Regions from separate parts of the Erwinia sp. INIA01 genome, predicted to be linked through region 3. Evidence: predicted binding sites of a transcription regulator. Region 3 holds the regulator's gene; each other region holds the start of a gene.
What was found. Region 3 encodes CRP, which controls carbon source genes, mostly activating them, when cyclic AMP is high. Its sites were predicted from a motif close to ATGTGANNNNNNTCACAT; they were not measured.

Region 1: the regulator CRP is predicted to act here: its motif matches at 6,060-6,077, upstream of OMR58_RS12100 (nucleoside-specific channel-forming protein Tsx).
Region 2: the regulator CRP is predicted to act here: its motif matches at 4,520-4,537, upstream of OMR58_RS15455 (PTS mannitol transporter subunit IICBA).
Region 4: the regulator CRP is predicted to act here: its motif matches at 4,647-4,664, upstream of mlc (sugar metabolism global transcriptional regulator Mlc).

Annotation. Positions count from the first base shown of each region.
Region 1 is NZ_JAPDNC010000006.1:23,329-31,100, reverse strand. Features, by position in the region: gene OMR58_RS12130 (aspartate aminotransferase family protein) at 1-1,116, shown strand, start outside; gene OMR58_RS12125 (Lrp/AsnC family transcriptional regulator) at 1,124-1,627, shown strand; gene OMR58_RS12120 (RBBP9/YdeN family alpha/beta hydrolase) at 1,689-2,255, shown strand; gene OMR58_RS12115 (hypothetical protein) at 2,582-3,568, shown strand; gene OMR58_RS12110 (BamA/TamA family outer membrane protein) at 3,565-4,707, shown strand; gene OMR58_RS12105 (DUF4056 domain-containing protein) at 4,800-5,864, shown strand; gene OMR58_RS12100 (nucleoside-specific channel-forming protein Tsx) at 6,278-7,144, shown strand; gene OMR58_RS12095 (DUF2002 family protein) at 7,223-7,558, opposite strand; gene OMR58_RS12090 (DUF883 family protein) at 7,708-7,772, shown strand, end outside.
Region 2 is NZ_JAPDNC010000008.1:149,234-157,005, forward strand. Features, by position in the region: gene glyS (glycine--tRNA ligase subunit beta) at 1-1,016, shown strand, start outside; gene OMR58_RS15435 (NAD(P)-dependent alcohol dehydrogenase) at 1,150-2,196, shown strand; gene OMR58_RS15440 (HTH-type transcriptional regulator) at 2,246-2,542, opposite strand; gene OMR58_RS15445 (DUF3053 domain-containing protein) at 2,996-3,709, shown strand; gene OMR58_RS15450 (hypothetical protein) at 3,822-4,103, opposite strand; gene OMR58_RS15455 (PTS mannitol transporter subunit IICBA) at 4,804-6,732, shown strand; gene mtlD (mannitol-1-phosphate 5-dehydrogenase) at 6,821-7,772, shown strand, end outside.
Region 3 is NZ_JAPDNC010000003.1:534,146-541,917, forward strand. Features, by position in the region: gene tsgA (MFS transporter TsgA) at 1-714, opposite strand, end outside; gene ppiA (peptidylprolyl isomerase A) at 990-1,562, shown strand; gene OMR58_RS07905 (aminodeoxychorismate synthase component II) at 1,696-2,271, shown strand; gene argD (bifunctional acetylornithine/succinyldiaminopimelate transaminase) at 2,359-3,576, shown strand; gene OMR58_RS07915 (YccS/YhfK family putative transporter) at 3,573-5,651, opposite strand; gene crp (cAMP-activated global transcriptional regulator CRP) at 5,711-6,343, opposite strand; gene OMR58_RS07925 (amidohydrolase) at 6,890-7,772, shown strand, end outside.
Region 4 is NZ_JAPDNC010000010.1:207,278-215,049, reverse strand. Features, by position in the region: gene fumC (class II fumarate hydratase) at 1-1,165, shown strand, start outside; gene tus (DNA replication terminus site-binding protein) at 1,239-2,168, opposite strand; gene OMR58_RS18570 (MFS transporter) at 2,365-3,618, opposite strand; gene OMR58_RS18565 (LysR family transcriptional regulator) at 3,723-4,613, shown strand; gene mlc (sugar metabolism global transcriptional regulator Mlc) at 4,756-5,973, shown strand; gene bioD (dethiobiotin synthase) at 6,093-6,758, shown strand; gene OMR58_RS18550 (MDR family MFS transporter) at 7,011-7,772, shown strand, end outside.

The DNA of each region.
Region 1 (7,772 bases), on a different contig from region 3:
ATTTGCAGGCAGGTTCAGACCCTGGCGACCAATACCCGCTATCTGCACGACACGATCCTTGAACTGGCCGAGCGTCTGCTGGCGACGGTTCCTGAAACCTCACTGGCTCACCTGATGCTGACCTGCACGGGCAGCGAGGCGAACGACCTCGCGTACCGCATCGCTAAGATGCGCACCGACGGAAGCGGGATTATCGTCACCGAAACGGCCTACCATGGTATTACCGACGCGGTTTCTCAGTTCTCACCGTCGCTCGGGACCTCGGTTGATCTTGGCCCTCACGTACGGCTGATCCCCGCCCCCTGCCATTATCATGCTGAAGGCGTCGATCTGAATGAACGCTTCACGCAGGATGTTGAAGCCGCCATCGCTGATTTGCAGCGCCACGGTATTAAGCCCGCTATGCTGATTGTCGATTCGCTCTTCACCAGTGACGGTATTCTTCCGGGTCCGGCAGGCTTTCTGAAAGGTGCCGTCGAGGCAATTAAACGCGCTGGCGGTCTGTTTATTGCCGATGAGGTACAGCCTGGATTTGGACGAACGGGTGAACATATGTGGGGCTTCCAGCGCCACGGCGTCATTCCTGACATCGTTACCTTGGGCAAACCGATGGGCAACGGCCAGCCGATTGCCGGTCTGTTGGCCACAGCCGACGTGCTGGAAGAGTTCGGCCAACGCTCCCGTTACTTCAATACCTTTGCAGGCAATACCGTCTCCTGCGCTGCGGCCTTAGCCGTATTGCAGACCATCGAACGTGAAGGGCTGATAGACCATGCCCGCAAGGTGGGTAAGGTTCTGCTGGATGGTATTATCGAACTTCAGGCGCGGCATCCGGCAATTGGCGACGTACGTGGCGCCGGTCTTTTTGTCGGCGTGGAGCTGGTATCCGATCGCCTCACGCGTACCCCGGATCGCTGGCTGACCAGCCAGGTGGTGAACCGGATGCGCCAGCAGGGGATACTGCTAAGCGCCTGCGCAAAAGGGCACAACGTGCTCAAAATCCGCCCACCGCTGATCCTGAGCGAGGAGCAGGCGGCCATGGTCATCAGGGCGCTTGACCAGGCGCTGACGGAAGCCGCCGCCGCTCGCACCGGGCAGTTAAATCCTGTGGTATAGTCCTTCTATGTCAAATTCAAAATCCCTGGACCTCGCCGACCTCAGAATACTCGAGCATCTTCAGCGCGAGGGACGCTGTTCGAACCTGGAGCTGGCTGAGGCGATAAGCCTCAGCCCCAGCCCGTGTTTAACGCGGACCAAACGGCTGGAACAAAGCGGCGTTATCACAGGCTACAGCGCTAAAATCGCCCTGGATAAGCTGGGCAGCAACGTCGTGGTGTTTTCTGAGATCACCCTCAGTAGCCACTACCCCGCTGACTTCCGAAAGTTCGAGATGGGCGCAAGCAAGTATCGGGAAATCGTGGAGTGCTACAACGTGAGTGGCGGTTACGATTATCTGCTGAAGATCATCGCGCCTAACATTGCCCTTTTTCAGGATCTGATGGATCGTTTGCTCGAGGATGAAATCGGCATTGATAAGTTCGCCAGCCGCATTGTTTTGCGCCAGCCTTATCAGCAACGTGCTGAACCATTACTGGTGATTGCGAAAGGTAAATCGAGTTGGAAGTGAGTTCGCTACATTATCTCGCTATGCTGTAGAACGAATTCCACCGTTCAGGAGCAAAAAGCGAATGGCATCACCCCGCTTATTTATTATTCACGGTTACACGGCAGGCCCGCACCACCACTGGTTTGACTGGCTTAAAGCGGAAGCCGAAGCGCTGGGCATGACGGTTACCGTACCGGCGCTACCGGATTCACAGCATCCCGAAAAGGAAGCATGGCAGACCGCGCTGGCGGAATGTGTCGGCGAGGTGGACAACCAAACCTGGTTCGTTGGCCACAGCCTGGGCTGCATTACCGCCCTGCGCTACCTGAATCAGCAGCCCGCCGGACAGGATGCCGGCGGCGTCATTATGGTCGCGGGTTTCAGTGAAGCGGTGCCCCCACTGCCCGAGCTGGACACCTTTATGTCGGTGCCGTTCGATGCCAACCGTGTTGTTCAACGGGTGCCACACCGCGCGGTAATCGCATCACTCAACGACGATATTGTTCCTCCCGTACTCTCGCTGCGCTTCAGTCAGCAGCTCAACGCCCCTTTCTACGCGCTACCCGACTGCGGACATTTCCTTAGCCGTAACGGTATGACCGAACTGCCGTTGGTTTTGCAACTACTGAGCCAGTTTATTAAGGAATGATGTTCGCCCGGTGCCGGAACAACCGCTCGTCGTTTTATTCCGGCATCATTTCCTGAAACAGACTGAAAACATCCCCCGGAATTATATTTAAGACTTAGACTAATCATTTAGAATTAATAAAATAAAACCATGGGGATTTATTTTTAAAAAAATCATAAAACTATAACCAGTCGCATTTTCTGTTTTAATAAATTACGTATTATTAAATTATGATGCGTCCTTTATTGCATATATTGCATAGCCTCAAATGGAATGGAACTATGAGAAAGGTTTACTGCAGGGAAGCGTATACGCTTTGCGGTATTTTGTTGTGCTCAGCACCCGTCATGGTCACACAAGCCGCCGTACCCATTATGGAAAAAGATGCACCTTCTTACGATTATCACAGCGACCCACTAACCCCCTCGGTGGTAACCACCACGCCGCCCAGGGAGCGAGCCCCGGACCTTTTTGGTGAAACAACCGGCCCTCTGCCTTTCTTTGGTAAGGAATTACGTGAGCGCGGTTACGATCTGCCCGATCCTTATGGTATTGGTTACAACCATATGGATATTCATCAGAATATCAAAGTTAAGAGTATCGATTTCTCCAATCTGAAAATCCCCAGCTTGTTTCCCGGAATGACCCCGATCCCGGTCGATAATATGTTTAATATTCTCGTCGGGCACACTCGTGAAAAAAGTAAAACCGATACGGCCAGGCTGGACATGTGGCTGTTTCCGTTTATGAATGTATACGGCATTGTCGGGCACACCAAAGGGCGCTCCGTTTCCAGCGTCAGTGCCTGCATTACGGATGCAGGCTGCCCGCCAGAGCTGAAGGATCTGGATTTCACGCTGAAATTTAAAGGCACCACCTGGGGCGGCGGCACCACGCTGGCCTACGGTTATCATGACTGGTTCGGTACCATGGACTTCAACTATACCGAAACGCATTTTGACATTCTGGACGGTAATATTTCTGCGTTTACCTTTACTCCACGCGTCGGTTATCGCTTTACCGTACCCGGTGTAGAGAGATTCTCCATTCCGGTTACCCATGCCAGCCTGTGGGTGGGCACGATGTATCAGGATGTCGATCAGGACTTCAGGGGGAATATCAGCGACCTGCATATGCCAGCGCAGCTCAGCAGCCTGGTCAACTTCGTTAACGCCGATGATAAAGGGCGTTTCCGGGTTAAGCAGCATCTTAAATCACCGTGGAATATTCTGGTCGGCGGGCAGTATGAGCTAACCCGAAACTTTAATATCACCAGTGAAGTGGGCTTTTCCAACCGTAACAGCTTTATGGTCGGCGGAGAGTTTCGTTTCTGAATATGCAGTTTAAAACCTTCCTGCTCTGTGGCCTGATGACTCTACCCTCCGTAAGTCAGGCCAACGTATTCCCCAACCGGGAAAAAATCGACCGATTTCTGAATAAATTGGGGGCGGACCGTAAAGCCGACATGCGTAAAACCATTGACTGGGGAATTGTTCCCGGCCCTTTTTATACCCCGGAACTGGGCGTCGGCGTCGGGGTGGCGGCGGTCGGTCTTTACCGGCCGGACGACCGCCAGCGCGATACGCCGCTCTCCTCACTCTCCTTTACCGGATTTGCCAGCTCTACAGGTGCCTTCGGCATCGGCTATGAGAATTACACCTTTATCGATAATGACAGCTGGCGTTTTTACCTGTCCGGCGACCTCAGCCGCAGACCGCTGCACTACTGGGGAGAGGGATACCACGCCGGACGAAAACAGCGTGGAAAGCAGTCCTACGACTCAACAAAATTGAGCGGCGTGCCACGCATACTCTATCAGTTGGCTAACCATACTTACGCCGGCGTTGGCTGGTCATTCTCCTATGAAGGCGCGTCATCACTGCAGCACAAAACCAATGGCAGTTTCTATCAACAGGATGAGTCACGCCATATCTTCAGCTCAGGAGCCAGCGTGCTGTTTAGCTATGACTCTCGCGATTTTGTGGCGAATCCGTCGCGCGGTCAGGTGCTGAACCTGTCATGGACCCGCTACAGTCCGGCGATTGCCAGCGATAATCGTTTTGATGCTTTAGACGCGCAGTACAACCTTTACCATGCCATAAATAGCACCAACCTGCTGGCCTGGGAGGTCTACAGTCGTTTTACCAGCGGACACGTCCCCTGGACGATGCAGTCGCTGCTGGGGGACAGTCATCATCTGCGCGGCTACTACGAAGGGCGATATCGTAATCGTAATATGCTGACCAGCCAGCTGGAATGGCGCAAAAAACTCAGCTGGCGTCACGGCGTTGTGGCATGGCTGGGTGCCGGTAGTATGTCGGACAAACCGAGTGAAGTTCTTGACGGGCACTGGCTGCCGTCTGTCGGGGCCGGATACCGCTTTGAGTTTAAGAAAAATATGAACATCCGCCTTGATTATGGCCTTGGCCAACACAGTTCAGGTTTTTACTTCCAGGTCGGGGAGGCGTTTTGATCTTCCGCTTTATCGGCCTGTTACTGCTACTGTTGCCATTCATTTTTTTCGCCGACGGCCAGGCTCAGCAACCTGATGATCCGATAATTCCCATGGCCGATCTCAGCCTTCCGGCAGGTCAGTCACCGCAGGTTTGGTTGTTGACGCGCCCACTGCCGCAGCCGGACGGCCTGAGGCCATGCTGTGCTTTCGGCTATAGCCTTAAAGTGAAACTTTTTGGCATGCCGGTGCCGTGGTATCAGGTCGATAACGTGGTTGCCCCGACAGACACCGGCAAGCACCACTTCAATCCGGGTGTAATGGACATGTTAAGCACGCTGAGTGGCCTGAACAGCGAACATAACGGCCTCGTCTACACGCGGCGGGGCGGCTTCATCGATCTGGCCCATCTGCGCGACAGTGCTGATAACACGATATGGCTGTTCAGCCATATCTGGCCCCGGATAGGCCAGGCAACAACGCTGAAACTGGGCGATGAGTTAGGTGAGCGCGAAATCCAGCTGTTTTCCTATCCCCCACCGGCCAGTGCCACTGAGCGTTACAGGCTGGCAGTATTCCTGGCAGCGCATCTGGCATTTGAACTTGCCGCATGGCACGAGGTGGCACAGTGGTATGGATTTGAATCAGTGAAGGGATTTTCCGAAGGCGTTTCCGCTTTTTCTCCGGAAGACCTCTATTCCAATCAGCTCGGTGCCCGCGTGGCGATCGATTTACTCAATGCGGGAGGTGGCGCATCACTGTCTCGCTATCAGTACGCCATGCGCACGATGATCCCGCAGGCGCTGGAACAGCTTGAGGCAGAGCCTCCCGCCGCAACGCGCTTTCACTTCGATATGCTCGATCGTCTCTGGTGGAACAGTGCCTGTCGCCTGCCGGATAAATTTCTGCTGCGCTACCGTAATTATGACGTTAGCGAACGGCGGCTGCCGTCACGTGCACCGGAAAGTGTTCCTCCGCTCTGGCTGACGTTGCCCGACCGCTTTAACGGCGTTGAGCTTTCCCACTTTGGCCGCCTTGAAATACGCCCCGGGCGCTCAATGGCTCGCCTGCCTGCACCGGTTTCACGCTACCTGTTTTCTGATTTCCCCGCACTGGCCAGGGAGGCAAAAAAAGCCGATTTACAGCATTTGGCCAATTTACATTACCGCTGCAATTGAGCAAAAAACCACCTTTCACGCCGAAAAGCCATAATCAAAAGTTATATTTCATTTCAATTTTTAACCTCAGCACATCAGCCTTTTTTTCTACCGGCGATCCCCTTTTCTAAAACTCGCCACAGGCAAACGTTTAACTGCTGATTTAATGAGCTAACTGGCACTAAAACGTAAAGTTCCCTAATCCCACACACATTTGTGTGACATTCATCACACTTTAGCTGACTTGAAATGAAACAGAATTTGACAAGTGTGAGCAATCTCTATTTCCTAATGGCCGGATAACGGCACACTGCCGCAACATTACTGATGGGGATTTTCGTCAATTGCGGCGGTACCCGTTTTGAAGGCTTTACTAACCCAACCTGACCCTCGCGCTGGCTGCGGAGGATGGTCTCTGAGCATGTGGTAATATAATGAAATATAAAATTATGATGGCTGGTGCACTGGCAGCGTTGTCTTATACCAACGTCTCTTTCGCTGATTCGAGCAGCCCTGAATACGTTTCCGACTGGTGGCACCAGAGTGTTAACGTTGTTGGAAGCTACCACACCCGTTTCGGACCGCAGCTGAACAACGATGTTTACCTGGAATATGAAGCCTTCGCGAAAAAAGACTGGTTTGATTTCTACGGCTATATCGATGTGCCTAAATTCTTCGGCGTGGGCAACGGCAACGATAAAGGTGCCTGGGATAACGGTTCTCCATTCTTTATGGAAATTGAGCCACGCTTCTCTATCGATAAGCTGACCGGCGTTAATCTGGGCTTTGGTCCGTTTAAAGAGTGGTATTTCGCTAACAACTATATCTACGATATGGGCGACAACCGCGCAAACCGCCAGAACACCTGGTATATGGGTCTGGGTACCGATATCGATACGCATTCAGATGTTGGCCTGTCACTGAACGTTTACGCAAAATATCAGTGGGCGAACTACGGTGCCGCGAACGAAAATGAGTGGGATGGCTATCGCTTCAAGGTGAAATACTTTGTGCCGATCACCAGTCTGTGGGGCGGTAACCTGAGCTATATCGGTTTCACCAACTTTGACTGGGGCTCCGATCTGGGCGATAACTCTGCGCCTGCGCGTACCAGCAACTCCATCGCCTCCAGCCACATTCTGTCACTGGGTTACGATCACTGGCACTACTCGTTCGTGGCGCGTTACTTCCACAACGGCGGCCAGTGGAACGATGGCACCGAGCTGAACTTCGGCAACGGTCCGTTCCACGTCAAATCCAACGGCTTTGGCTACTACCTGGTTGTGGGTTATAACTTCTGATTGTGGCAAAAACGTACTGAATTCCTAATGCGCCTGCGGGCGCATTTTTTTGCGCGATTTCAGCATCCGGCGGGGAAATCAGTCAAACATCCGTTCCAGATAGCGCTCCAGCGCGGCGCGCGAGCTGAATCCGTAGGGAATCCCGTAGTGATCGTTTGTGTCGCCCACCAGATACATGGGAAAGCGGACGTAATGTTCGCAGGTTTTTATATCCGATGCCGGTACCGCAATCGCCTGGCTTTTCTCTTTCAGTGTCGGATGGATAACCAGCGCCGTACGACCTAAACGCGCCTCACGATTAACATAGACGTAGTTTTCACCCCGACTGTAACCGTAGCTTTTGGCAGTGACCGTATCCATCTCAAATCCCGCCTTTTCCAGTACGCGAGCTACCTCATCAGGTCGTAAATACATGCTTTTTCCTCTGTGTCTGCAAACCCCGCAACCTTACCTCAGGCCACATAGTCAGTGCTTTCGGAATAATCCAAAACGCAGGTTTTCAGCGTTACGGATTTTTAGCCTGTCCTATACTTAATAGTACATTTCAGAATTAGGGAGCGAAAATGTTCAACCGGACAGCGAAAAATAACGATATTGACCTGAGTGAAGATGTATCACTGCTGGCAGA
Region 2 (7,772 bases), on a different contig from region 3:
TGCTGTTCCAGAAAGAGCTGGGCACCCTGCGCGATAAAACTGACCGCATTCAAGCCCTGGCCGGTTGGATTGCTGCCCAGATCGGCGCGGATGTGAATCATGCGACCCGCGCTGGCCTGCTGTCCAAGTGCGATCTGATGACCAACATGGTGTTCGAATTTACCGACACCCAAGGCGTGATGGGCATGCACTATGCGCGTCACGATGGCGAAGCCGAAGACGTTGCGGTCGCGCTGAACGAGCAGTATCAGCCGCGCTTTGCCGGTGACGAGCTGCCGTCTAACCCAATTGCCTGCGCGCTGGCGATTGCCGATAAGATGGATACCCTGGCCGGGATTTTCGGCATTGGTCAGCATCCGAAAGGCGACAAAGACCCGTTCGCTCTGCGCCGCGCCGCGCTTGGCGTGCTGCGTATTATCGTCGAGAAAAACCTGCCGCTGGATCTGCAAACCCTGACGGAAGAAGCGGTGCGCCTGTACGGCAGCAAGCTGTCTAACGCTAAGGTCGTGGACGAAGTGATCGACTTTATGCTGGGTCGTTTCCGTACCTGGTATCAGGAAGAAGGCCACAGCGTGGATACCATCCAGGCCGTGCTGGCGCGTCGTCCGACCCGTCCGGCGGATTTCGATGCCCGTATGAAGGCAGTGTCTCACTTCCGTACGCTGGAAGCCGCAGCCACGCTGGCCGCCGCCAACAAGCGTGTTTCTAACATTCTTGCCAAGTCGAGCGAACCGCTGAACGACAGCGTGCAGGCCGTGCTGCTAAAAGAGAATGAAGAGATCAAGCTGGCGACCTATGTGTCTGCACTGAGCAGCAAGCTGCAGCCTTACTTTGCAGAAGGCCGCTATCAGGAAGCACTGATCGAGCTGGCTGAGCTGCGCGAGACGGTGGATAATTTCTTCGACAAGGTGATGGTGAATGCCGACGATCAGGCGGTGCGTATTAACCGCCTGACGCTGCTGGCTAAGCTGCGCGAGCTGTTCCTGCAGGTTGCGGATATCTCCCTGCTGCAGTAAGTCGCTACCCTAAGAGGCGGGCCATCGGTCCGCCTTTTTTATCGCACAGACACCCCGCCTTACAATTCCACCTTGCCCCTGAAGCTCCATTTCCTTACCCTGTGCGGTTTTTGCCATTCAGGTTAAGACAGTTATGCAATCCTTTGGATACGCTGCAAAGGCAGCCAACACCCCTCTCGAACCCTTCGAATTCAAGCGCCGCGACCTGCAGGCCGGTGATGTCCATATCGACATCCACTATTGCGGCGTCTGCCACTCTGACCTGCATATGGCGCGTAACGAATGGGGCGTCAGCCAGTTCCCGCTGGTGCCGGGACATGAAATCGTTGGGCGCGTTGTCGCCACCGGTAGCGACGTTACCGCGTTTAAAGCGGGCGATTTGGTGGGTGTGGGCGTGATGGTCGACTCCTGCGGCCACTGCGCTCAGTGCCACGGCGGTGAAGAGCAGTACTGCGAAGAAGGCTTTACCGCAACCTATAACAGTGAAGAGAAAACCATCGGCGGTATGACCTTCGGCGGTTACTCCGACAGTATCGTGGTCGACAGTAAATTTGTCGTCTCCGTTCCGGATAACCTGGAATTGAGCGCGGTAGCACCGCTGCTGTGCGCCGGTGTGACCACGTGGTCACCGCTTCAGCACTGGAACGTGCAGCCGGGCCAACGTGTGGGAATTATCGGGCTGGGTGGCCTGGGCCATATGGCGGTGAAGCTGGCGAGTGCACTGGGGGCCGAAGTGGTGCTGTTTACCACCTCACCGGCGAAAGGTGCCGATGCGCTGCGCCTGGGTGCCAGCCAGGTCGTGGTGTCGAAAGATGCAGAGCAGATGGAGAGCGTGAAGAACAGTCTGGATATGATCCTCGATTGCGTAGCCGCACCGCACGATCTGGACCCCTACCTCAATGCGCTGAAAACCAACGGTCATCTGGTTCTGGTCGGCATTCCTGACTCCCCGCATAAGTCACCCAACGTCACACCCATTGTGTTCAAACGCCTGAGTATTTCCGGCACCTCGATCGGCAGCATCAAAGAAACTCAGCAGATGCTCGATTTCTGCGGCCAGCACAATATCGTGTCGGATGTGGAGGTGATTCGTCTGGACCAGGTAGAAGATGCGTTTGAGCGGATGTTGAAGGGCGACGTGAAGTATCGTTTTGTCATTGATATGAAAGCGGGGCGCTAAGGTTTCCTGCATCAAACCCGCCCTGTGGCGGGTTTATTTTTTCGTTCTTTTATCTTTCCAGCAACTGTCGTCCCAGATACGGATTCGAATGAATCAACTGCATCAGCTTCTGCGCGCTGCCTGACGGTTTGGTGCGTTGTGCTTCCCAGCTTTTTACTGATGAAACGCTCACGCCCATTGCCAGGGCAAACTCATCAATCTGCATGCCGCTGATTTCCCTGATCCGTCTCGGTTCCGGCATCGCTGCTTCACTTTCTGTCATCGCGCCAGCCCGCACCACATCTCGCGTTAACACGATTTGTTCCAGGCTGGAGAGTAATTCAAGCATTGGATCTTTTGTTTCCATAAGCACACACCTCATTAAACTCACTTAATGTGAACAACCAGAGGAGTAGAGCCTCAAGCTCAGGCTCAGAATACTGGCGGACATCAACCGCTGGAAAACTGCGAGGCAGCACAGGGAAACGCCAGGAGCTTAAGTATTAGACTAATCCTGGTGATTCAGATCATATTTTTTAATTATTTTTTCGTTCTGCTTTGCAAAAAATGAAAGGCGTTATCTTAGTTGGGTTAGATGTCATAGGCTTAGGCACCATAACCGTGCTGGCCTGTCACAGTCTTGCCAATCTGCCAATCTGCCAATCTGCCAATCTGCCAATCTGCCCACCCGCATCGGCAATGATTGATACTGGACGGTCACATCAACGATCGCGCTATCCTTCGAAAACGAGTTCGACTATCCTTCATTCAGGATTTATCTTCTTCACAACCCGCAAGATAGTTAACAGGAGTTTTTTCCATGACCAAAGGACCTGCACGCATCTGGATGCGTTTGCTGGTGCCGTTTATGGCGCTGTTTCTGGTGCTGCAGCTGACCGGCTGCGGTGATAAAGAAGCCGACCAACGCAAGGCGTTTATCGATTTCCTGCAAAATACGGTGATGCGCAGCGGTGAGCACCTGCCTTCGCTGAGCGAAGATCAGAAGCAGAAGTTCGGCAACTACGTTAGCGACTACGCCATCATCTACGGTTTTTCTCAGCAGGTGAATAAAGCGGTTGATTCCGGATTAAAACCGGTTGTGGATGAGCTTTCCGCCATTCGTACCCCACAGGACTATCTGACTCGCCGTGATTCGCTGCGCCAGGCCAGCGGCTCTCTGGCCGTGCTGAATCAGCAGATTCAGACTGCTAAAACCCAGGCCGACAGCAGTAAAGCAACGCTGAAACAGCCGGAAGATCTGAAAACAGTCTATGACAACGTCTTTAATAAAGTGGTGACGCAGCCAGCGGATGCATTAATGCCTCTGCTGCCTACCCTACAAACGCTGAGCCAGGATGTGATTCAGGCGGGTGATTTCCTGCAGCAGCAGGGGACGCGCGTCACCTTTAACGGCTCGGCGGTGCAGTTCCCCACGCAGGAGCAGGCATCCGCTTACAACACGTTAATGAGCAATCTGAGCATGAATGCTCAGGCACTTAATCAGGCGCAAAGCGTACTGAACAGCGTTCAGTAATAGATGAGGTAGGGGAATCATCCTGCCCCGCTTAATTTTATTCTTCACGATATGAAAAAGGCCACATTGCTGTGGCCTCGATTTTTACCCATTCACGTGAATATAGTGAATGTTACCAGCAGCCGTTTGCCCATGCGTTAGCTGTTTCTTTACCACCGGCACCCAGATCGTCAACAATTTTGATCAGTGCGCTGCGTACACTTGGCTCTGTCGCAGCAACCATACGATAATCCATACCGCGATATCGTGGGTCGACTTGGGAATAAAGCTTGGCAACTTCCAGCAATGACTGAAGATGCGTTGCTGTTGCGCGCTCTTCATGCATGCCTATAACGCCGCATCCTGCACCGCTAACCTGTGAAAGTTCTGAAGTGGTTAGTTCACGAAGGCTCATTTTTTAATCTCCCTATTTTTTGATATTAGCGCTGACTTGGGGTCAACGCGCCAATATTAAATTGAATTTAATTTAAATAAATAGCATCGTATCCATAATTGGATGAAGTTAATGACTGATTTTTATTAAAAATGGATAGATGTTTCATAGCGGTTAATATCTAAATTTTAATGGAAATATTATGCACCTTATAGCACTAATTAGATTATCTAAAAAACGAGATTCATATTGTCAGATTTGGGATTAGCGTTTTCCTTTCAACATATCAAAGCATGATATTACCGCTTGCGGCGCTGTTTGCTACAGACCTGGCTCCGCTCCTGATGAGCTAAGCTTTTAAGTCGGAATAAGGGATTTTTGCACAAAAATTTCTTGTGATCTAAATCACACTTTGGAAACAAATATGGATTTTAACTATGTGATGAAAATCACATTTTTTAGCCGATTAAGGCTTTTAAGTGAGCCGTGCTCTTTTTTTACACAGTAAAAATGTGATCATTATCACCAAATAACCCCCCATTCCCATTCATTTATAGTGATCTTGATCACATATTATTGTGCGACTACGCAGCGTCATATTCGCGTGATAGAGTCCGCTTGCATACAGTGATACTGACGGCTTTTTCGCCGTAACCGTCTTCAAACAACATCAGCGCGCTCTCTTACATGGTCAGCGCGTACCAATAAGAGGTGTGCTTTTATGTCCTCATCAGATATCAAGATCAAGGTTCAGAACTTTGGTCGCTTTCTGAGTAATATGGTAATGCCAAATATCGGGGCATTTATTGCCTGGGGTATTATCACCGCGCTGTTTATTCCAACCGGATGGCTGCCAAACGAAACGCTGGCCAAGCTGGTTGGCCCAATGATTACCTATCTGCTGCCATTGCTGATCGGTTATACCGGTGGACGCCTGGTCGGTGGCGATCGCGGCGGTGTGGTTGGTGCCATTACGACTATGGGCGTGATCGTTGGTGCTGATATGCCAATGTTCCTCGGCTCAATGATTGCCGGCCCGCTGGGCGGCTGGGCAATCAAAACCTTCGACCGTCAGGTTGATGGTAAGATTAAAAGTGGCTTTGAAATGCTGGTTAACAACTTCTCTGCCGGTATTATCGGCATGCTGTTGGCTATCCTGGCATTCCTGGCTATTGGCCCATTGGTTGAAGGCCTGTCGCATATCCTTGCCGCCGGCGTGAATCTGATGGTGCAGAATAACCTGCTGCCGCTGACCTCTATCTTTGTTGAACCGGCAAAAATCCTCTTCCTGAACAATGCGATTAACCACGGTATCTTCTCGCCGCTGGGTATCCAGCAGGCCAGTGAAGCCGGTAAGTCCATCTTCTTCCTGATTGAAGCGAACCCGGGCCCGGGCATGGGCGTGCTGATGGCCTATATGTTCTTCGGCCGGGGCAACGCAAAACAGTCTGCCGGTGGCGCTGCGATTATCCACTTCCTGGGTGGTATTCATGAGATTTACTTCCCTTATGTGCTGATGAATCCGCGCCTGATCCTGGCCGTTATTCTTGGCGGTATGACCGGTGTCTTTACCCTGACCCTGCTGAACGGTGGGCTGGTTTCACCGGCATCTCCGGGTTCAATCCTTGCCGTACTGGCGATGACGCCTAAAGGGGCCTACTTCGCTAATATCGCGGCGATTGTAGCTGCCTTCGCCGTGTCCTTTGTGGTTTCAGCCGTTCTGCTGAAAACCAGCAAGGTTAAAGAAGAAGACGACATCGAAGCGGCAACACGTCGTATGCAGGAAATGAAAGCTGAATCAAAAGGCCAGTCAGCAACTGTCGCCGGTGCCGATGCACTGCACTCTGATTTATCCCACGTGCGCAAAATCATCGTTGCCTGTGATGCGGGTATGGGTTCCAGCGCGATGGGTGCGGGCGTACTGCGTAAGAAAGTGAACGATGCGGGTCTGAGTAATATCTCGGTGACCAATACGGCGATTAACAGTCTGCCGGGTGACGTCGATCTGGTGATTACTCATCGCGATCTGACGGAACGTGCGATGCGCCAGGCGCCTCATGCGCAGCATATTTCCCTGACCAACTTCCTCGACAGCGGCCTGTATAACGATCTGACCGCACGTCTGGTTGAAGCCAACCGCAGCGCTGAACATCGCGAAAAAGTGAGCACCACCCTCAGCGACAGTTTTGATGAAGGCCAGGAGCATCTGTTCCAGCTGACCGCCAGCAACGTGTTTCTCGGCAATCATGCTAGCGACAAAGAGCAGGCCATTCGCTTTGCCGGCGAGCAGCTGGTGAAAGGCGGTTACGTTGAGCCGGAATACGTTGAAGCGATGCTGGAACGTGAAAAACTGACGCCAACCTACCTGGGTGAGTCGATTGCCGTGCCGCACGGTACCATTGCCGCTAAAGACCGCGTGCTGAAAACCGGCGTGGTATTTTGCCAGTATCCGGAAGGCGTACGCTTCGGTGAGGAAGAAGACGACATCGCTCGCCTGGTGATTGGTATTGCTGCCCGTAACAATGAGCATATCCAGGTAATTACCAGCCTGACCAATGCCCTTGACGATGACAGCGTGATTGCCCGACTGGCGACCACGACCAGCGTGCAGGAAGTGTTGGATCTGCTGTCCGGTAAGACCAGCGCCTGATTCAGCGAGTGGTGATGTATTTCCGTAAGGGCCGGGCATGCCCGGCCTTTTTTGGATCGATTCCTGAATAATTTAAGTGGGTAATATCATGAAAGCTTTACATTTTGGCGCGGGTAACATTGGCCGGGGATTTATTGGTAAGCTGCTGGCCGACGCCGGTATTCAGCTGACGTTTGCTGATGTAAACCAGGTTGTACTGGACGCAATTAATGCTCGCCATGAGTACCCGGTTCACGTGGTGGGTGAACAGGCACAGGTTGAGGTAGTAAAAGGTGTGAATGCAGTTAACAGCACCAGCGACGATATTGTCGACCTGGTGGCTGAGGTTGATATCGTTACCACGGCGGTTGGTCCACAGATCCTCGAACGCATTGCCTGCGGCATCGCAAAAGGGTTGGCCAAACGCAGTGATAACGCTAATTCCCGTCCTCTGAATATTATCGCCTGTGAAAACATGGTTCGCGGTACTACACAGTTAAAAGGCCACGTGCTGAAAGCGCTACCCGAGCAGTATCATGCCTGGGTTGAAGCGAACGTGGGCTTTGTGGATTCCGCCGTTGACCGCATCGTTCCGCCTTCTGAAGCGGGCAGCAGCGATCCGCTGGAAGTGACGGTAGAAACCTTCAGCGAATGGATTGTCGATCAAACCCAGTTTAAAGGACCACTGCCTGCTATCCCGGGTATGGAGCTGACTGACAATCTGATGGCATTTGTTGAACGTAAACTGTTCACGCTCAATACGGGGCATGCCATTACCGCCTACCTTGGACAGCTGGCGGGGCATAACACCATTAGTGAAGCGATTCTTGACCCACAGGTGCGTACGGTGGTTAAAGGTGCAATGGAAGAAAGCGGTGCGGTGCTGATCAAGCGTTACGGATTTGAAGCGGATAAGCACGCGGCATATATCCAGAAAATCCTGGGCCGTTTTGAAAACCCCTACCTGAAAGATGACGTTGAGCGGGTGGGTCGCCAGCCGCTGCGTAAACTCAGCGCCGGGGATCGCCTGATTAAGCCAACGCTGGGTACGCTGGAATATC
Region 3 (7,772 bases):
CATGCCCATGCTTTTGGTTGCATACTGAGGAACCCAGCCGATAAAGCCCAGCTGGCCGAGGATATAGCACAGAGCGGCCACCGCGAGGAAGCCAACACCCACGCCCCATTTTTCTTTTTTGACCGGCTCGCCGCTGGCCGTTTTTTTGCCCAGTACCGGGAATTCAAAGCACAGCGCCAGAACAAAGATCGCCACGTAGATCACGCCGATGCACACGTAAACCCAGTACCACGGCAGCGCACGCGCCAGCAGAGCGGCAGCGATAATCGGGAAGATAGTACCGGCCATGCTGAAGAAGGAGTCGGTAAACAGCAGGCGTGAACCGCGCTGGCGTCCTTCATAAAGATGGGTGATCAGGAAGGTACCGATCGACATGGTAATACCGCTCACCACGCCCAGCACGAACATGCAGAGCGAGAACACGCTCAGGCTGTGGCTGGTCATCAGCCCCAGTATCGCCAGAACCATCAGCACGAAGCCAAACATCAGCTGACGCTTCAGCGGCACGATTTCCATCAGCCAGGCGTTAAGGAATACCGCCAGCAGGATCCCGGCGTTGAGGAATGTAAAGGTGTTGCTCATCTGAGCCACGGGAAGCTGGAAGTACTCTGCTATATTCTCCAGTACCATACCGGTAACGATAACCACTGCACCGGTCAACGCATAAGAGAAGAAGCTGATCCAGGTAAGTCCGATTCGATCGCGATTTGTCATTGTGGAAACCTGTCTGGAAGGAAGTTCCTCAGGCGAAGTACCTGAGATATGCCGTAGGAGTTTAACCATATTCGTGATCTGCATGAATATTTAATGAAATAATAATTTTCGAATTTCATTGTTAGTGTGATTTTTGTCACATTTATTCATCAGACAGCCCGTTCTACCGTGATTTCTTCCTGAGTAAATAAAGGTAAAACGCTGGCGCGTTGGTAAGTGCCTATTTACAATCAGCGTTGTATTTATGGCTTATTGCCCTCAGTAAGGAATATTTCATGTTGAAACGTACTTTGACCGCGGTGGCGGCAGTTCTCGCACTGTCATCGATCTCTGCTTCTGCATTCGCCGCGAAAGGGGATACACATGTACTGCTGACCACTTCAGCAGGTAGCATTGAGCTGGAATTGAATAATCAGAAAGCCCCTGTTTCGGTAAAAAACTTTGTTGATTACGTCAACAGCGGCTTTTACAACAACACCACATTCCATCGTGTGATCCCGGGCTTTATGCTGCAGGGCGGTGGCTTCACCACTGACATGCAGCAGAAGCAGCCTAACGCTCCGATCAAAAATGAAGCGGATAACGGCCTGCTGAACAAACGCGGTACCATTTCTATGGCGCGTACATCAGAAAAAGACAGCGCAACCAGCCAGTTCTTTATTAACGTGGCGGATAACGCCTTCCTTGATCACGGCCAGCGGGACTTTGGTTACGCGGTGTTTGGTAAAGTGGTTAAAGGTATGGATGTGGCTGATAAGATTGCCCAGGTGCCAACCCAGAATGTTGGTCCTTACCAGAATGTGCCGGTGACTCCGGTGGTGATCCTCTCCGCCAAAGTTCTGCCATAAGCTTATGCACTGTGCCTGAATCGGTCTGCGGGGCTGGTTCAGGTTTTTGCCTCATCTTCTCTACCGTAAAGAAATAAGCGAAACGGTGTAAAATCCGTAAAATAGCGGCGTAAATCGTTTACCGGAATTCGCCATGCTGCTGCTTATCGACAATTACGACTCCTTCACCTGGAACCTCTACCAGTATTTTTCTGAACTGGGCACCGACGTCATCGTTCGCCGTAACGACGATATTACGCTGGCTGAAATTGCCGCTCTGGCCCCTCAACATCTGGTTATCTCCCCCGGCCCGTGTACGCCCAACGAAGCGGGTATCTCACTGGCGGCGATCCGTCATTTCGCCGGTCAGGTGCCCGTGCTTGGTGTTTGCCTGGGGCATCAGGCAATCGCCCAGGCGTTCGGTGCCAAAGTGGTTCGTGCTCGCCAGGTCATGCACGGTAAAACTTCGGCCATTGAGCATAACGACGGCGGCGTTTTTGCCGGGCTGAATCATCCGCTGACCGTCACCCGCTATCATTCACTGATTGTAGAGACCGGGACGCTGCCGGATGAATTTGAGCTGACGGCCTGGACGCTGCGCGACGGCCAGCCGGATGAAATTATGGGTTTTCGCCACCGTACGCTGCCGCTGGAAGGCGTGCAGTTCCACCCGGAAAGTATCCTAAGCGAGCAGGGGCATCAGCTGCTGGAAAATTTCCTGCGCTACTGAGTTAGTGTTTGCCTTTTTTTGATTTTTTATGCATATTTCATGACTATATTTTCACATTAATGCAAAGATTAAACGGCGAGGTGGTTGATGGCAGCGGAAAAATTAGCGGTAACGCGGGCAACATTCGATGAAGTGATTTTGCCTGTTTATGCACCAGCGCAGTTCGTTCCGGTAAAAGGAAAAGGGAGCCGCATCTGGGATCAGGAAGGGAAAGAGTACGTCGATTTCTCCGGTGGTATTGCGGTAACGGCGCTCGGTCACTGCCATCCGGCACTGGTTGAAGCGCTGAAAACCCAGGGTGAAACCCTGTGGCATACCAGCAATGTCTTCACCAACGAACCTGCCCTGCGCCTGGCCAGCAAGCTGATTGCTGCTACCTTCGCCGAGCGCGTGTTCTTTGCTAACTCCGGTGCAGAAGCCAACGAAGCGGCATTCAAGCTGGCGCGCTATTACGCTACCCAGCGCCACAGCCCGTTTAAAAGCAAGATCATCGCTTTCCATAACGCCTTCCATGGCCGTACGCTGTTTACCGTTTCCGTCGGTGGACAGCCGAAGTACTCCGACGGCTTTGGGCCGAAGCCTGCCGACATCGTCCATGTGCCGTTTAACGACCTGGCGGCGGTCAAAGCGGTTATCGACGATCACACCTGCGCCATCGTGGTGGAGCCGATCCAGGGCGAAGGCGGCGTAACGCCTGCGACTCAGGAATTTATGCAGGGGCTTCGTCAGCTGTGTGATGAGCATAATGCGCTGCTGGTACTGGATGAAGTACAGAGTGGAATGGGCCGCAGCGGCAAGCTGTTTGCCTATGAACATTACGGCGTGAAGCCGGATATCGTCACCACGGCGAAAGCGCTGGGCGGCGGCTTCCCGGTGAGTGCGATGCTGACCACCAACGAGATCGCATCGGTGATGGCCCCTGGCGTACACGGCACCACCTACGGCGGTAACCCGCTGGCCTGTGCGGTAGCGGAAGCGGCGCTGGATATTATCAATACCCCAGAGGTGCTGGACGGCGTGGCGCAGCGGCGTCAGCTGTTTGTTGATGCCCTGCAGGCGCTGGATGCCAAACTGGATCTGTTCAGCGAAATCCGTGGAATGGGGCTGCTGATCGGTGCCGCGCTGAAACCGCAGCATGCCGGTAAAGCGCGCGACATCCTGAATGCCGCAGCGGCTGAAGGGGTGATGGTGTTGGTAGCCGGTACGGACGTGATGCGCTTTGCACCATCGCTGGTTATCGATCCTGCGGATATTACCGAAGGGATGAAGCGCTTTGCGGCAGCGGTAGAAAAAGTTTTAGGCTAGGGCGACTTGCGTAAACGCCGGGACAGCCAGCGGCCCTGATGCGGGCGCTGGCTCCAGGTCAGTGACGAGATAGTGTGCATGGTGCTGAGGTGGCCGAGAATACGCTTCACGTGCCGTTCCAGGATGGTCACCGGCCCCTGATGAAAATCTTCCGGCGCTTCCAGTACGTTGCTGTCTGAGCTGGGTCCATCATATTCCAGGCGCTGCTGGCAGCGTTGCAGTGCGATTTCGCACGACTGCAAATAGCGCTGTGCCAGTGATTCCGTGAGCATGGTGTGCTCGCGCGCCAGAATCGTCATGGCATTAATGTGTTCGACAATAAACTGGCTGTGGGTCACCCACAGCTGCATATCCTTCAGATAGCTGGCATTAAAGTTTGGTTCCTGCATCGCCTGATGCAGTGAGTTAAACAGCGCGTTGTGGGCCTGATTGACCCGCATCCTCTGCCAGGCCAGTTTTGCCGGTTCCTGTTCCTGTCCCAGCAAAAGCTGCAGTGCTTCCTGATAGGCTTCCAGCGCATCGTGGGCATTCTGCCTTAACAGCCCGCTCTGCCACTGCGGCCACAGCCAGATCATCCCACCAAAGGCAATCAGACAGCCAATTAGCGTATCCATCAGGCGCGGTATCAGCAGCTGCACACCGTTGAGCGACAGCAGTTGCAGCGTGAATACTGTGGTAATGGTAAAGCCGATCGTGGCCCAGCCATAGAATTTACGGATAAACAGATTACCGATTAGCGTCAGGGCCAGCATAACCAGCAGCATCACCGATTCCGGTGCGTGCAGGCGCAGCATAACGGCGGCAATGACCAGTCCGGCCAGGGTTCCCATTGCCCGGTGCTGAATGCGAACCCGAGTGGCACCGTAACCATTGAGGCTGACGAACATGACCGTCATCAGTATCCAGTAGGGCTTGGGCAGATTAAAAAACAGCGCCAGCGAGCTGGCAAAGGCAAGCATCACTCCATAGCGTGCGGCGCTGCGCAGGCCCGGAGATTTCAACGACAGGTAGCTCTTCAGCGCCGGGATCAGCGGTAACCGGCGCTGACGATCCGCCATCAGATCGCGTCGATACAGCGGCCGCTGGGTGCGGAGCACACGGGCGATGCGGCTGAAATGGTAATAGCAGAAATTCCCCACCGGATTTTCTTTATTCTGCCGGGAGATTTTCTCCAGTGCCTGCAATGGTTTATCCATGGTGAAACGTTCAGGATAGCGATGATAGAGAATGTCATCGGCCAGCACTCGCAGCCGGGCAGCAATGGTTTGTGCATTCCAGCGGATCACCGCTTCGGCGTGGCTCTGTTCCACCAGCTTTTGCACTTCTTCCGGCTGATGCAGGCTGACGGAAATGTGTTCCTGTAGATCCAGTGCCACCTGAAAGGCCCGCGTTAGCCGCTGATAGTGGTTATCCTGGCTGGCGGCCAGCATATACATCTGCTGATAGCAGGTATTAATTAAATCCACCGCTTTCTGCTGGCGTGCCAGCAGCGGCGGGAGGGCCGTCTGCGGGTCGGTCAGCCGGGTCAGCAGCGTATATTTCGCCTCGCAGTAGTCGGCCAGCTCGCGATACAGCAGGCTAAGCGTTTCACGCATCGGCTGCTCTTTCCACAGGCGGAACCACAGCCAGTTAAACAGCCCGTACCAGATGGTACCGAGAATATAGAGCAGCGGCGGTTGCCAGAGGGGAACTCTTCCGGCAAGGCTGAGGGTAAAAATGGCGGCAATGAGCGAGGCGGGCAGCAGACGGCCATGCAGTGGACTGATTTCCGCAGTGACGCCCAGCATCAGTGCCATCACCAGCATGATGATCGGCAGCGGTACGCCCTGTTCCCCGGCATACAGGATCATAAAGCTACAGAAGGCAAACAGGCTGCCGCCGATAATCAGGCGCTTGAAAAAACGTTTATGGGGAGTATCAAGACCGGCGTTGTTACAGCAGGCGGGAACCAATGAGAAGAGTAAACCCTGTCGAAGATCGCCTAACAGCCAGCCAACGGCTATCGGCAAGCACAGCACCAGCGTTTGCCGCAGTGCATAGTTCACTTCAGGGTGATAGATGATTCTCCGCCACATGCCCAATACCACAGAAAAAAAGGCGCGACCAGAGTGTCGCGCCACAGATCCACAACCGCTTAGCGCGTACCGTAAACCACGATAGTTTTACCGTGCGCGGAAATCAGGTTTTGATCTTCCAGCATTTTCAAAATACGCCCCACGGTTTCACGAGAACAGCCAACGATCTGGCCGATCTCCTGGCGGGTGATCTTGATCTGCATGCCATCCGGGTGGGTCATGGCATCCGGCTGTTTGGCCAGATTAAGCAGGGTTTGTGCAATACGACCGGTTACGTCAAGGAAGGCGAGGTTACCCACCTTCTCAGAAGTGACCTGCAGACGGCGTGCCATCTGCGAAGAAAGACGCATCAGAATGTCAGGGTTAACCTGAATCAACTGGCGGAATTTTTTATAGGAGATTTCAGCTACTTCACAGGCACTTTTAGCGCGCACCCACGCGCTTCGCTCCTGGCCCTCTTCGAAAAGGCCCAGTTCGCCAATAAAGTCGCCCTGATTGAGGTAGGAAAGAATCATTTCTTTGCCTTCTTCATCCTTGATCAGCACCGCTACTGCGCCTTTGACGATGTAGTAGAGGGTTTCTGCCTTTTCACCCTGATGGATCAAGGTGCTTTTGGATGGATATTTGTGAATATGGCAATGTGACAGGAACCATTCGAGGGTTGGGTCTGTTTGCGGTTTGCCGAGAACCATTCGCTGTTATCCTCTTATTGTAATCGTGCCTAAATATACCCTTTTATCACTCAGGTTGCAGAAATGTTAACTGCTTTTTGAAATATTTCGGGTACACAGGGAAGGAGTTCCCTGTCAGGCGCTTCCCATAGGAAAATCAAACGGGCCATACCGTTAAGAGTCTGGCTCATCCTGTTGTCCCGTTTTCACCATGCATTGCAATGCCAGAATAATAATACAGCACCGTTTGTAGCACAGCTTGACCTGGCTGTCTTGTGTTGTGTCATGTTGTCTCGCTTCAGCATAGTGAGAAAAGGAGCGGCTGTCGTTTTTATTGTCTGGAGAGGGATCTGTAAGCCTGCTGTACGAGGGCCGTTTTGGCACGGTTCGCCACAGATCTTGCACTGATTTGTGTTTTTATCACCCTATTCACCCTACCCATGAAATGCGTTTTCTGCGGCTGTTGGCCCGGTCATTGACCGGGTGAACACGAGTGACGGATGGGGTGACTGGCTTCACTGCCCGGTAGTCGGCTCTGGCTGCTTTTTCACCGTTACAGGAGTAACTATGAAATCTCAAACCGCGTCACTGATTAAAGATATCACCCCACGAGTACTGCAATGGCGTCGACATATTCATGAGCATGCCGAGCTCTCTTTTCATGAGCAAAAAACTGCGGATTACGTCGCCAGCGAGCTTCAGCAATGGGGTGCATTAACCCTTAGCCGTCCCTCACCTAACAGCGTGCTGGCGGAGCTAAAAGGGGCGCGCCCCGGCCCATGCATAGCGCTACGTGCTGATATGGATGCGCTGCCGATCCATGAGCTGAACCAGGAGCCTTTTACCTCGCGTAATGCGGGCGTCATGCATGCCTGTGGTCACGATGCGCATACGGCCATGCTGATGGGAGCGGCCTGGGTACTGTGCCAGCTGCAACAACAGATTGCCGGAACCGTGAGATTTATTTTTCAGCATGCGGAAGAGGTGCCGCCGGGTGGGGCACAGGAACTGGTTTCTCTGGGTGTGCTTAATGGGGTTTCGATGATTTTTGGTCTGCACGTGATGCCGGCTTTTCCTACCGGTACCGTCAGTTTCACCGAAGGTGTTTTTAGCGCGGCCAGTGATAATTTCGATCTGATTCTGCAGGGGAAAGGCTCGCATGCTGCTCTGCCGCATACGGCGTGCGATCCCGTGGTGTTAGGTGCCGGGGTTGTTCAGGAGCTGCAGCAAATCATTTCACGCAGGCTTGACCCTAACGAGGGTGCCGTGCTCAGTATTGCCAGTTTTCTGGCCGACGGGGGCTACAACGTTATTCCGGATGTGGCACATCTCAGAGGCACCCTGCGCACGCTGAGTGAAAATACGCGCACTGAAATCCCAAAAATGATGGAACAGATGCTCGGCGGCATGACGGCGGCGGTTGGGGCCAGCTACAAGCTGGAATGGACAA
Region 4 (7,772 bases), on a different contig from region 3:
TGAAGTGCTGGCCGACAAGCACGCGGCTGAATTCCCCCTCGCCATTTGGCAGACCGGTTCCGGTACGCAAACCAATATGAACATGAACGAAGTGCTCGCCAACCGTGCCAGTGAAATTCTTGGCGGTGAGCGCGGCATGTCACGTCTCGTGCACCCGAACGATGATGTTAATAAGAGCCAAAGCTCTAACGACGTCTTCCCGACGGCGATGCATGTGGCAGCGGTTGTTGCGGTGCAGGAACATCTGGTGCCGCAGCTGAAAGTGCTGCAAAAGACGCTGAATGATAAGGCTGAAGCCTATAAAGACATCGTCAAAATTGGCCGTACCCACCTGCAGGACGCCACGCCGCTGACGCTGGGCCAGGAAATTTCAGGCTGGGTTGCCATGCTGGCGCACAGCCTGAAGCATATCGAACAGAGTATCCCTCATGTGGCCGAGCTGGCGCTGGGCGGCACTGCCGTGGGCACCGGCCTGAATACCCACCCGGAATACGCGGTTCGCGTGGCGAAGGAACTGGCCGATTTGACTAAACAGCCGTTTGTGACTGCGCCAAACAAATTTGAATCGCTGGCAACCTGCGATGCGCTGGTACACGCGCACGGCGCGCTGAAGGGCCTGGCGGCTTCCCTGATGAAGATTGCTAACGACGTGCGCTGGCTCTCTTCCGGCCCGCGCTGTGGTATCGGCGAGATCGCTATTCCTGAAAACGAGCCGGGCAGTTCAATCATGCCGGGCAAAGTGAACCCGACCCAGTGTGAAGCGCTGACTATGCTGTGTTGCCAGGTGATGGGCAACGATGTGGCGCTGAATATCGGCGGCGCGTCCGGTAACTTCGAGCTTAACGTTTATCGTCCGATGGTGATCCATAACTTCCTGCAGTCGGTGCGCTTGCTGGCTGACGGCATGGACAGCTTCAATCACCACTGCGCGGTGGGTATTGAACCGAACCGTGACCGCATTACCCAACTGCTGAATGAGTCGCTGATGCTGGTTACCGCATTAAATACCCATATTGGCTACGATAAAGCGGCTGAAATCGCCAAGAAAGCGCATAAAGAAGGGCTGACGCTGAAAGGCTCTGCGCTGAAACTGGGCTATCTGACCGAGGAAGAGTTCGATGCCTGGGTGCGTCCGGAAGAGATGGTTGGCAGCATGAAAGTCTGATCCTTCCCGTGCTCCCTGAAGACTAAGCCAGGCTGATGCCTGGCTTTTTTTGTGCCTCAATCTGCTGTGGGTATCAGGCAAGCCGATCGGTATACAGGTGCAGCCGGGGGATCAGCATAAACAGCGGCTGCGCCAGCGGTTTGTGGCGATGATTCACGTTATCCGCGTCGTAGTTAAGCAATTCGCCCAGCACCGGCACACTGGCCGTATCCTTACACAACACGATTAAAGGCGAAGGGCAGGCCAGCTGGGTCTGCTTCTGGCTGCTGCTGTTCCAAACTCTGGCGATAGGCTGCACCTTGACCGGCCGTTTTATCTTCAGCCGCGCGGTATCGGGCAGGGATTTGATCGATTCGATCTCCTGTGCCACTTTTTCAGCCCACTGTTCGCGGCTCCACGGTGCCTGCGCCCGACCGGCATTGAGGCTTTTTTGCAGTTTCTCCAGTATTTCGTCCCGGCCGACGTTTTTAATAATATGCTTGTTGGCCCAGCCGAATCGCACCGAATCAGGATTATCCAGCAGCACCAGCGAGCGATAGGCGTTGAGGGTAATCAATCCACGCTGGTGGGTATGAACGAATTCGAATCGCTCTTCGCTCGGCAGCCCGGACTCGACGGTAATGATCTGCTCCAACTGCTTTTTTAGCGTGTTTATTCGTTCAACCTGCTGCTGGAGAAGGGGAGACTGCTCTTTGTCGACCTGCAGACAGATTGCGCCGGGCAGGCGAACGGCCGATTTGGTACTGATTTTTTCCGACTGGTGCTGCATAAATAGCCGTGAAAAATGCGCCAGAGCAAGTTGTAGTGCGGACTGGCCCACGCGTTGCTCAACGCTAATCTGCGTAAGCGGGTCACTCTCTTTGCCTTTCTCAACAGCAGGCAATTCAAATACCCTGGCTGCCAGCAGCCGCAGGGAAAGGATGTGCTGTTGCAGGATGTCGAGTTCAGACTCCAGCTCAGCGACGCAGTGGTGCAACCGATCTACGGCATGATAAAGGCTCATTCCATTCCCCATTAGTTACAACATACTAATAATAATGATTACCGGTGCTCAATTCAACATCAGTGTGCGTTTTATTCAAGCAGGAAGGAGCAAGGTAAATAACGTTTCGCACTGATTGGTTAAGCGATCTGTTCGCGCGATGTCTGGGAAAAAAAGCGGGCCACGCTGATTGCGTAGGCCCGAGAGGGTGAATAAATCAAAGTTTTTTATTGTGCAGTCGGCTACCTACCAGTATCGACAGCAGCAGCATTGCAGAAATAAATACGGTGATCCCGCTCCAGCCAAAACTATGCCAGAACACGCCGCCTAACGTGCCCGCGACGCTGGAACCAAGGTAGTAGCTGAACAGATAAAGCGATGAGGCCTGACCCTTGGCACGGCGTGCACGCATGCCAATCCATCCGCTGGCAACGGAGTGTGCCGCAAAGAATCCGGCGGTAAACAACATCATGCCGGGCAAGATCAGCCAGACGCTGCTGAATAATGTGATCAGCAGACCGCTCAGCATCACCAGTGTTGAAACTAACAGGACCGGTGACCGTCCATACTTCGCTGTCATCGCACCGGCTTTGGGCGAACTCCAGGAACCGGTGAGATACACTACGGATAGCAGACCAACAACCGCCTGGCTAAGTGAATAAGGGGGGGCCAACAGACGATAGCCAATGTAGTTAAACAGCGTGACGAAAGACCCCATCAGCAGAAAGCCTTCGGCAAATAACAGCGGCAAACCGCTGTCGCGCCAGTGAAGGCGGAAGTTAATGGCCAGACTGCGCGGTTTCAGCGACGCCGGGCGAAAATGGCGTGAGTCGGGCAGAATTTTCCAGAACATAACGGCGGAAGCCAGCGCAAAACAGCCGATGACGGCAACCGCCACGCGCCAGCTGCTGTAATCAGTGATCACACCGCTTAACAGACGGCCGCTCATGCCACCGATGGAATTACCGCTGATATAGAGGCCCATCGAAAAAGCGACAACCGCCGGGTTCATCTCTTCGCTCAAATAGGTCATTCCTACCGCTGCAACACCGCTTAATGACAGGCCGGTGAGCGCGCGCATCAGCAGAATTCCGTGCCAGCTGGTCATGGTGGACGAAAGCAGAGAGAAAATGGCCGCCAGCATCAGCGACGTGACCATCACTGATTTACGACCCAGCGCATCAGAGAGCGGGCCGGTAAACAACATGCCCAGCGCGAGGAAACCGGTAGAAATGGAGAGCGAAATACTGCTACTGGCAGGGGAAACGCCGAATTCATGCGACAGCACCGGCAGTATCGGCTGTACACAGTAGAGCAGGGCGAAGGTGGCCAGCCCGGCGGAAAACAGGGCCAGCGTGACACGCATAAACTGCGGCGATCCACGATTAATATACGCACTGGCATTGGAATAATCAGACAGGATGGGGTTAACGGGCTCTTCAAGCGTAACGGCGTGGGTTGAGCGATTCACTTCAGGTTCCTTAGCGGGGATGGCTTAGTCTCTCCATGGAAAAGTTAAGAAAAACCTATTATGATGTCTAATATATTAATAATCTCAAATGATATATTTAACATATGAATGTCGAGCTTCGTCATCTGCGTTACTTCATTGCCGTTGCTGAAGAACTGCACTTTGGCCGTGCGGCGCAGCGGCTGAATATCTCCCAGCCGCCGCTCAGTCAGCAGATTCAGATTCTGGAGCAGGAAATCGGCGCACGTCTGTTTGCCAGAACCAACCGCAGCGTGCGCCTGACGGCAGCCGGCCAGCAGTTTTTGCTGGATGCCCGCTTAATACTGCAAAACGTTGCTCAGGCCGCTGATAAAGCGGCGCGCTTGCATCGCGGTGATGAGGGTGAGCTGCGTATTGGTTTTACCTCTTCGGCCCCGTTTATCAGTGTGGTGTCCGATGCGTTGTTCACTTTTCGTCAGCGTTTTCCCGCCGTTCACCTGCAAATGCAGGAGATCAACACCCGTCAGCAGCTGGCACCGCTGATCGATGGTCGGCTCGATCTGGGGGTGATGCGCAATACCCCCTTACCGGAAACGCTGGATCATCAGCTGATCCTGGAGGAACCGATGTATGCGCTGGTTCATCGCGACCATCTGCTGGCCGGTAGACAGACCATCAGCGTTCGCGAACTGGCGAATGAGCCATTTGTTTTTTTCGATCCCCAGGTCGGAACGGCCCTCTATACGGAAATTTTAACCCTGCTGCATCACTACCAGATTGAGCCGAATATTGCCCAGGAAGTGGGGGAAGCGATGACCATTATTGGGCTGGTTTCGACCGGACTTGGTGTGTCCATTTTGCCTGCATCTTTCCGCCGGGTTCGGCTGGCGGATGTCGTTTGGATTCCCTTGCAGGAAGTGGATGCTCTGTCACAGGTCTGGCTGGTTTGGTCACGCCTGCGGGAGCGACCGGCCGTGATGTCAGCGATGATGTCGCTGCTGCTTCCGGCGCATTAAATCGTGGAAAACATGAGCGCTATTCTGCTGTTTATGTGCTGCGAATCACATATCGAATCAAATATTTGACCTTGTGTGCGAAGTGTTTCACCATGAGCAGTATGCTTTATTTTGAAGCGTGAAAATAAGCGGGAGCTGGGGTGTGATTGCGGACAATCAGCCTGGTCATATCGACCAGATTAAGCAGACCAATGCCGGTGCGGTCTATCGGCTTATCGACCGGTTTGGCCCTATTTCGCGTATCGAACTGTCCAAAAAAGCGCAGCTGGCTCCAGCCAGTATTACCAAGATTGTTCGTGAAATGCTGGAAGCGCACCTGGTTAAAGAAACTGAATTTCAGGAACCCGGTAGCCGGGGGCGTCCCGCCGTTGGCCTGGTGCTGGACACGGAAGCCTGGCATTTTCTCGCCGTTCGTATTGGCAACGGCGAGATAACCATCGCGCTGCGAGATCTAAGCAGCAAAATGGTGGTTGAACAGCAGTTTGCGCTGCCTCCCGCCGATCCCGAGCCGCTTCTTCAGCGCATTATTCAGCTGATCGATCAATTCTTTGTGATCCACCAGAGCCGTCTGGAGCGGCTGACGGCTATTGCTATTACCTTACCGGGCAGAGTTAACGGCCAGGCGGGCATCGTGCATCGCATGCCATTTTATCAGGTCGATGACATGCCGCTGGGGCCGGAACTGGAGCGTCGAACCGGGCTGCCGGTCTACATCCAGCATGATATCTGCGCCTGGACCATGGCTGAGTCACTGTTTGGGGCCTCGCGTGATGCCAGCGATGTTTTGCAAGTGGTTATCGACCATAACGTTGGTGCCGGGGTGATCACCGGCGGCAGACTGCTGCACGGCGGTGGCGCAACGCTCGTTGAGATAGGGCATACTCAGGTCGACCCCTGGGGCAAACTTTGCTACTGCGGCAATCACGGCTGTCTGGAAACCGTGGCCAGTACGGAAAGCATGCTCGAACTGGCCGCGCAGCGTATGCAGGCATCAATGAGCTCTTCGCTGCACAATCAGCCGCTTTCGATTGAAAACCTGTGCGATGCCGCACTGAGCGGCGATCAGCTGGCCTGCGACATTATCACCGGTGTTGGTGGCAGTATTGGGCGTATTCTGGCCATTATGGTCAACCTGTTCCATCCGCAAAAAGTGTTGATAGGTTCGCCGCTCAATCGCGCACACCCGATTTTATTCCCGGCGATTAATGCCTGTATTCAGCAACAGTCGTTACCTGACTATGGCGCAACGCTATCCGTGGAGCCGACCGAGTTCCAGAACCAGGGAACGATGCCCGGTGCGGCACTGGTGAAGGATGCGCTCTACAATGGCTCGCTGCTGATCAAATTACTGCAGGGATAACGAATCCACTAAATATTGCGCCAACGCAATCTTCACCACCAGGTGCTGCCCTACAATTTTCGCTCCATTACTTCCCAAAAGTTTATCTGTGGGCCAGACATGGCCTGCTGGAGCCGTTTATGTATAAACGTTTATTTGTTACCGGAACCGATACTGAAGTCGGTAAAACGGTGGTGTCACGAGGGTTGCTGCAAAAGCTGGCGGTGGGCGATAAGCATGCCGTTGGCTACAAGCCGGTAGCCAAAAGTAGTCAGCAAACCGAAGAGGGGCCGAGAAATAAAGATGCCCTGGTATTGCAGGCCTCTTCTTCACTTCAGCTGCCTTATCAGGCAATTAACCCGGTAACTCTGCTTGATGATGAAATCAGCACCAGCCTGCAGTCGTTTAGCTATGCCACATTAAGTAGCGGGCTGCATGCGCTGGATGAACAGGCCGATCATATTGTCATTGAGGGAACCGGCGGCTGGCGCAGTCTGATGAGCGACAGACGCCCGCTCTCGGATTGGGTGGTGCAGGAACAGATGCCCGTCGTTCTGGTGGTTGGTATCAAACTGGGCTGTATCAGCCACGCTTTACTGACCGCACAGGCGATACTGAACGACGGGCTACCTTTGCTGGGCTGGGTGGCTAACCGAATTAATCCAGGCCTTGCGCACTACGCAGAAATTATCAACGTCTTACAGGACAAGATCCCCGCACCGTTGTTGGGTGAGCTTCCTTATTTACCACGTGCAGAAACCCGCGATCTGTCGCGCTATTTCGATCTCTCTCCCCTGAACTTATAAGCCAGATAACGTGGGCGAACCGCTTAAAGAGTTCGCCCCGGCTATACTCTTCTTTGAATCCATGCCGCAAAAAGCCATTGTTTTCGTTTACTATCCTGGCGGGATGTTGTTTTAATTATCGTGATTTCGCGCGCTGAGCTAATCAAAACTCTGGAATTTATGTGACGTTGTCACCAGCTAAAGCGCACAATCCGAAAACTCCACGACAGGATTTGGTACACACTTAGCAGGGAAGCAACGAAAAGGAATCCCATGTCAGAAAATACAATTAACGCCGTAACCCGGCGTCACTGGGTGCTGATTGCCTGCATGCTGTCGATGTTTATGGCTGCCATTGAGGTCACCATTGTCGCCACGGCGATGCCCACGATCATCACTGAACTGGGTGGCTTTTCGCAGTTTGGCTGGGTTTTCTCTATTTATCTGCTGACCCAGGCGGTCACCGTACCTATCTATGGCCGTCTTGCCGATATGTGGGGCCGCAAGCGCGTGTTTTTTATCGGTGCCGGACTGTTTCTGGTGGGCTCGATACTCTGCGGATTTGCCAGCAGCATGGGCTGGCTGATCCTGTTCCGTGCCTTCCAGGGTCTGGGGGCCGGGGCTATTATGCCGCTGACCTCAACGATTATCGCCGACGTTTATCCACCAAAAGAGCGTGCAGGCGTGCAGGGCTGGCTTTCCAGCGTGTGGGGCGTAGCGGCGATTGTCGGGCCACTGACCGGTGCCTGGCTGGTGCAGCACTTTAACTGGGCGCTGGTTTTCTGGGTTAATGTGCCGATTGGTATCATTTCGATGCTGCTGCTGGTGCGTTTCTTCCCGGAAAGCCGGGAAAAAACCGATAGGCGTATCAATTTCACCGGCAGCTGTTGGTTGATGCTGACCGTTACCGCGCTATTAACCGCACTGTTACAGGCCGAGTCGCTTGGCTACTGGACACTGGTATTAAGCGCCGTTGCGCTGCTGGCCGGATGGGGACTGTTGCGCCACGAACGTTACTCTGGCGAGCCTCTGTTT